Linked DNA regions of Candidatus Palibaumannia cicadellinicola. The protein of the gene in region 2 interacts with the protein of the main gene of each other region in a pairwise test. Links are inferred from orthologs where the notes say so. Each region holds a gene or a part of one and is shown on either strand. Other genes may lie near its edges. The genes, in order: gyrB and gyrA.

Evidence for each region.
Region 1: the proteins of gyrA (region 2) and gyrB interact in binary tests that used the Escherichia coli proteins (3 or more experiments, as listed by UniProt). The link is inferred for Candidatus Palibaumannia cicadellinicola from one-to-one orthologs.

The regions. Positions count from the first base shown.
Region 1 is NZ_CP008985.1:162,587-165,943, reverse strand. Bases 65-3,080 are described here. They hold gyrB (DNA topoisomerase (ATP-hydrolyzing) subunit B), read left to right. Parts: upstream 65-377; coding sequence 378-2,783; downstream 2,784-3,080. Other genes in these bases: IM45_RS00730 (AI-2E family transporter), read right to left, coding at 2,793-3,080; dnaN (DNA polymerase III subunit beta), read left to right, coding at 65-67. In the rest of the region: more of dnaN, read left to right, coding at 1-64; more of IM45_RS00730, read right to left, coding at 3,081-3,357. UniProt on the Escherichia coli protein: DNA gyrase negatively supercoils closed circular double-stranded DNA in an ATP-dependent manner to maintain chromosomes in an underwound state.
Region 2 is NZ_CP008985.1:448,095-451,559, forward strand. The notes cover bases 1-3,124. They hold gyrA (DNA topoisomerase (ATP-hydrolyzing) subunit A), read left to right. Parts: upstream 1-351; coding sequence 352-2,898; downstream 2,899-3,124. Other genes in these bases: ubiG (bifunctional 2-polyprenyl-6-hydroxyphenol methylase/3-demethylubiquinol 3-O-methyltransferase UbiG), read right to left, coding at 1-125; ddlA (D-alanine--D-alanine ligase), read left to right, coding at 2,962-3,124. Also shown: more of ddlA, read left to right, coding at 3,125-3,465. UniProt on the Escherichia coli protein: A type II topoisomerase that negatively supercoils closed circular double-stranded (ds) DNA in an ATP-dependent manner to maintain chromosomes in an underwound state.

The DNA.
Region 1 (3,357 bases), 290 kb from region 2 along the record:
TGGTGTACAGATTGAAGATTGTGTGAACCAAATGTCAGTTTATGTTGTTATGCCAATGCGTCTATGAAAAATATTTTCTATATAATTCATCTAGTAAAGTCACTCTACCTTAGTAGGTAATTATATTTATTACATTAATATATACATTAAATTAAAATTTAAGCACAGAATAAAATTAATTATTAGTTCTTATAAAGATTTTATAAGCAATTATATTGAGAGAATAACACTCGTTCATATTTATCTGATAAATATATAAAGTGACCTCACTGATATATTTAGCTTATAGATTTAGACTGAGTAACTAAAAAATACTCTCTGTGATCAAATGGTCGAATCAATCTTTGACCTTATTACTCAATGAGTCGAAACAGTTAATGTCTAATTCTTATGATTCCTCAAATATTAAAGTACTTAAAGGACTGGACGCGGTGCGTAAGCGACCAGGAATGTATATTGGTGATACCGATGATGGTACTGGTTTACATCATATGGTATTCGAAGTTGTGGATAATGCGATTGACGAAGCTCTTGCTGGATATTGTAAAGAAATAGTAGTTACTATTCACAAAGATAACTCTGTTTCCGTCCAAGATAATGGACGAGGTATTCCTACCGATATCCACGTAGAAGAAGACATCTCTGCGGCAGAAGTCATCATGACCGTACTACATGCAGGTGGAAAATTTGATGATAATTCCTATAAAGTATCGGGTGGCCTACATGGTGTTGGAATTTCGGTAGTAAATGCACTTTCAGAAAAACTAGAACTTATAATCAAACGTGAAGGTAAAGTCCATCAGCAAACTTATTATTCTGGAGTACCACAAGCTCCATTAACGGTTGTAGGCAATACTAGACAAACTGGTACGACCGTACGCTTCTGGCCTAGTTTTCAAACTTTTACTAATCATAAAGAATTCCAATACGAAATTTTAGCTAAACGTTTACGAGAACTATCTTTTTTGAACTCTGGTATTTATATTCGCTTGCATGACTTACGTTACTCTAAAGAAGATAATTTTCATTATCAAGGTGGTATTAAAGCTTTTGTAAAATACCTTAATAAAAATAAAACACCAATTCACTCTAATATTTTCTATTTCTCTACTGATAAAGATCATATTAGTGTAGAAATTGCTATGCAATGGAATGATGGTTTTCAAGAAAACATTTACTGTTTTACTAATAATATTCCACAACCAAATGGTGGTACTCATTTAGCTGGTTTCCGTGCAGCTATGACTCGTACCCTTAACTCTTATATAGATAAAGAAGGTTATAATAAAAAAAACAAAATTATCGCTACCGGCGACGACGCCCGTGAAGGTTTAATAGCTGTACTATCAGTTAAGGTGCCGGATCCAAAATTTTCTTCTCAGACTAAAGATAAGCTGGTATCTTCAGAAGTTAAAGCAGTGGTTGAATCATTAATAAATGAACTGTTAGTTGAATATTTACTAGAGCATCCTAACGATGCCAAAATTATAGTTAGCAAAATTATTGATGCAGCTCGTGCTCGCGATGCAGCGCGTAAAGCACGAGAAATAACTCGACGTAAAGGAGCGTTGGATTTAGCCGGTTTACCAGGTAAACTAGCTGATTGTCAGGAACGTGATCCTACGTTATCCGAATTATATCTAGTTGAAGGTGATTCTGCAGGTGGTTCTGCTAAACAAGCCCGTAATCGTCAAAATCAAGCAATACTACCGCTTAAAGGTAAAATACTTAACGTTGAAAAGGCTCGTTTTGATAAGATGCTCTCCTCTAATGAAGTAGCAGCATTAATTACTGCACTTGGTTGCGGCATTGGTAGAGATGAGTACAATTCAGATAAGTTACGTTATCATACAATTATTATAATGACTGATGCCGACGTAGATGGCTCCCATATCCGTACCTTGTTACTAACTTTTTTTTATCGTCATATGCCAGAAATCATTAATAAAGGTCATATTTTTATTGCTCAGCCACCGCTATATAAGGTTAAAAAAGGTAAACAAGAACAGTATATTCATGATGATGATGCTATGGATCAATATCAGATATCACTAGCTATAGATGGAGCTAAGTTATACTCTAAAAAGCATGTTTTTTCTGGACCAGCGCTAAAAGCGCTGGTCATAGAGTATTATGTTGTGCAAAAGATTATAGACCGTATGGAGCGTAGATTTCCGCGCGCATTACTAAAACAGTTAATCTATCATCCGATGCTGACAGAAATAGAAATGCAAAATGCTACTATAGTTACAAACTGGATAGCGTTATTATCTAAAATACTTAATGAGCAAGATAAGCATGGCATTAGTTACTATTTTGAAGTACAAGAAAACGAGCGTCAGTTATTCGAACCTAGGTTATGGGTACGAACTTACGGTGTAAAAACTAATTATTTGCTAGATGTTGATTTCATAAATTGTAGTGAATACCGTAAACTAATAATACTAGGAGAAAAATTACATGATGTAATCGTGCCAGAGACATATATTAAGCGTGGTGAACATCGTAAGTTAGTTAAAACTTTTGAGCAGGTAGTGGAATGGCTAATAAAAGAGTCATGTCGTGGTATGATCGTTCAGCGCTATAAAGGTCTCGGAGAGATGAATCCTCAGCAATTATGGGAAACTACTATGGATCCAAAAAGTCGGAACATACTGCGCGTTACAGTGAAAGATGCAATGAATGCCGACCAGCTTTTTACTACCCTAATGGGTGATGCGGTAGAACCACGGCGTACATTTATTGAGGAAAATGCGCTTAAAGTCACTTATATAGATATTTAATACTTATTATTATATTAATTTCTCCGCCCGTAATTCATTTTTGAGATATGCATAATAAATTGGAGCAGCCACTAAACCTTCGATACCAAAGGCTGCCTCAGAGATAAGCATAGCAAGTAGTAGTTCCCAAGATTTAGCCTGAATACTATTACCAATTATTTCGGCATTGGTAAAATATTCTAGTTTATGGATAAATATTAAGTAGATCATCATAAATCCACCCACTGTTAGAGAAACAGAAAATGCTGAGATGATAATCATCATATTAGAAATAAGGTTCCCAATAATAGGTAGTAAGCCAAAGATAAAAGTGAAGACAATAAGAGTCTTCCCTAGCGGTAAATTAATACCTAAAAATGGAAAAATCATTAGTATGATAATAGAAGTAAGTAAAGTATTTAATAATGATACTTTAATTTGGGCAAAAACTATATGGCGAAAAGCTTGAGACAAACAACGTAAGCGTGCTAACAACTGATTAATAAAATAGGTACTATTACTTGATGATTTATTTAGAGATATCACAGCACCCATTATTAGACCAATAAATATTGTTATTATCCCATGTAAAAAC
Region 2 (3,465 bases):
CGGTGTAGTAGCTTTAACTTACCGTTTGGTTTCCACCAACTGGTGGCGACAGCATTAAATTTAGTAATTTCGTTTAAATTGACATTTTCCTGCTGCATAGAGTCATGGTTAGCTTTGTAATTCATATTAAAACACCTAAAATGATTATTAACATTAATCAATGCATAAAGTATATTTACTATATTACAATAGGCACAATAGGCACAATAGGCAGATTATTTTCTATATAATCATTAAAATATATCATATCAGTAGTATCACTGATATACAGGCAATCGTCTCCTTTCATGGTAAAAGATGGTATAATCTTTTGAAGAAAAGCTTTATTTTTTATGGAAGGATAGCTGCTCCATGAGCGACCTAGCTAAAGCTAGAGAAATAACACCTATTAGCATCGAAGAAGAACTAAAACGTTCTTATCTAGATTACGCGATGTCAGTGATTGTAGGACGTGCGTTACCAGATGTACGCGATGGACTTAAACCAGTACACCGTCGTGTATTATTCGCTATGAGCGTACTCGGTAATGATTGGAATAAACCTTATAAAAAATCTGCACGCGTAGTCGGTGACGTTATTGGTAAATATCATCCCCATGGGGATACTGCGGTCTACGATGCCATCGTGCGTATGGCACAGCCTTTCTCGTTACGTTATATGTTAGTTGACGGTCAGGGTAATTTTGGTTCCGTTGATGGCGACTCGGCTGCTGCGATGCGTTATACAGAAGTACGCATGTCAAAAATCGCCCACGAATTACTAGTAGATTTAGAGAAAGAGACTGTAGACCACGTTCCTAACTACGACGGCACAGAGCAGATTCCTGATGTCATGCCAACAAGGATGCCAAATATACTAGTCAATGGATCTTCCGGTATTGCAGTTGGGATGGCTACTAACATTCCTCCACATAACCTTTCTGAGGTAATAGAAGGCTGCTTAGCATATATTGCTGATAATCAGATTAGTATCGAAGAACTAATGAAATATATTCCTGGTCCGGATTTTCCTACCGCTGCTATTATTAATGGCAGACGTGGTATTGAAGATGCGTACCGGACCGGGCGCGGTAAAATATGTATTCGTGCACGCGCAGAAGTCGAAGCTGATGCGAAGACCGGGCGTGAAACTATTGTTGTGCGTGAAATTCCTTATCAAGTTAATAAAGCACGCCTAATAGAAAAAATCGCTGAACTAGTTAAAGATAAGCGTATAGAAGGTATTAGTGTCCTACGCGACGAGTCTGATAAAGACGGTATGCGTATTATCATTGGAATCAAACGCGATGCTGTAGCTGAGGTAGTACTGAATAACTTATACTCCATGACTCAATTACAGGTGTCGTTTGGTATCAATATGGTAGCGCTACATAAAGGACAACCTAAAATTTTTTCACTCAAAGAGATATTATCGGCTTTTGTTTGTCACCGCCAGGACGTAGTCACTCGCCGGACTCTTTTCGAATTAAGTAAAGCTCGCGATCGTATTCATATCTTGGAAGCACTAGCGGTAGCGCAGGCCAATATTGAGTCGATCATTGCGCTTACCCGTAAAGCAAATACACCAGCAGAAGCTAAAGCAGTATTAGTAGTTTACGCTTGGGAGTTAGGTACCTTTGCTACCTCTATGCTGGATCGTACAGTTAATGATAGGGTGCGTCCGGAATGGTTAGAAGCTAAATATGGTATCCGTAATGGCCAGTACTATCTAACAGAAAAGCAGGCGCAGGCTATTCTAGATTTACGCTTGCATAAATTGACTTGCTTAGAACACGAAAAGCTCATGGTAGAGTACCAAGAACTATTGAAGAATATTGTTGAGCTGCTTGGCATTTTACACGATCCAGAATGTCTCATGAAAGTAATCAGGAATGAATTAAGTAGTATTAAAAAACAGTATAACGATACTCGTCGTACTGAGATTACTGCGATTGCTTCAGATCTTCTGATAGAAGATTTGATCAACCAGGAAGATGTTGTCGTTACTCTGTCCTATCAAGGTTACGTGAAATATCAGCCATTAAATGACTATGAGGCACAGCGACGAGGTGGAAAAGGAAAATCTGCAGCACGCATGAAAGAAAAAGATTTTATTCATCGTCTACTTGTAGCTAACACCCACGATACTATTCTGCTCTTCTCTAGCCGTGGCAGAATGTATTGGATGAAAGTATATGAATTACCCGCAGCCAGCCGCGGCTCACGTGGGCGACCGATCGTTAACTTACTGCCGCTAGAGCAGAATGAGCGTATCACTACCATTCTACCCGTTCGTAAGTACGAAGAAGGACATAATGTGTTTATGGCTACTGCTAGTGGTACGGTTAAGAAAACATCACTAATAGAATTCAGCCGTCCACGCAGTGCCGGAATTATAGCCGTTAATCTACATGGAGGAGATGAGCTAATTGGAGTAGATTTAACTGACGGTAGCAACGAAGTCATGTTATTTTCAGCTTACGGTAAAGTAGTACGTTTCTCCGAAAATCAGGTCCGTAGTATGGGCCGTGCCGCAACAGGAGTACGAGGCATTAACCTAACTAAGGGTGATAGAGTAGTATCACTTATTATACCACGTGCAGATGGTCATATACTGACTGTTACTAGGCATGGTTATGGTAAGCGAACTGTTCAGGCAGAATATCCAACCAAATCCCGTTCGACTCAAGGAGTTATATCGATCAAAGTGAGCGAACGTAACGGCGAGGTTGTGGGCGCAGTTCAAGTAGATAATTCTGATCAGATTATGATGATAACAGATGCAGGTACACTAGTACGTACCTGGGTTTCTGAGGTTAGCATAATTGGTCGTAATACTCAAGGTATTACACTCATCCGTACTGCCGAAGATGAACATGTAGTAAGCTTACAGCGTGTAGCTGAACCAATGGATGATTAGGAACTTAATGCGTTTGGTATGATTTACATGTTTCAAACCTCATGTATTCGGATATAAAAATATATGGCCAAATTACGCGTCGGGCTGATTTTTGGTGGTCCATCAGCAGAACATGAAGTTTCACTGCAATCAGCTAAAAATATAGTTGAAACTATTGATCAAGAAAAATTCGATGTAGTACTGTTAAGTATAGATAAAGAAGGAAAGTGGCATATCAACGATAGTTCCGATTATTTAATCTACGGGGAAAATCCAAAATATATTTCTCTAAAAAGAAGTAATAAACATGTTGCCATCGTTCCTGGACGTAAACAGTCTCAATTAGTGCAGATAGAGACCTTAGAGACCTTATGCCAGCTAGATGTCATATTTCCTATTGTACATGGTACTTTGGGCGAGGATGGAAATCTGCAAGGGCTGTTACGCATGGCAAATCTACCTTTTGTTGGTTCTCCGGTACTTGGATCCGCTGTCAGTATGGATAAGGATATCGCTAAACGACTGTTGCGTACTGCTGATATTGCAGTAGTACCATCAATAACCCTAACTAACACTAACCGTGCACAC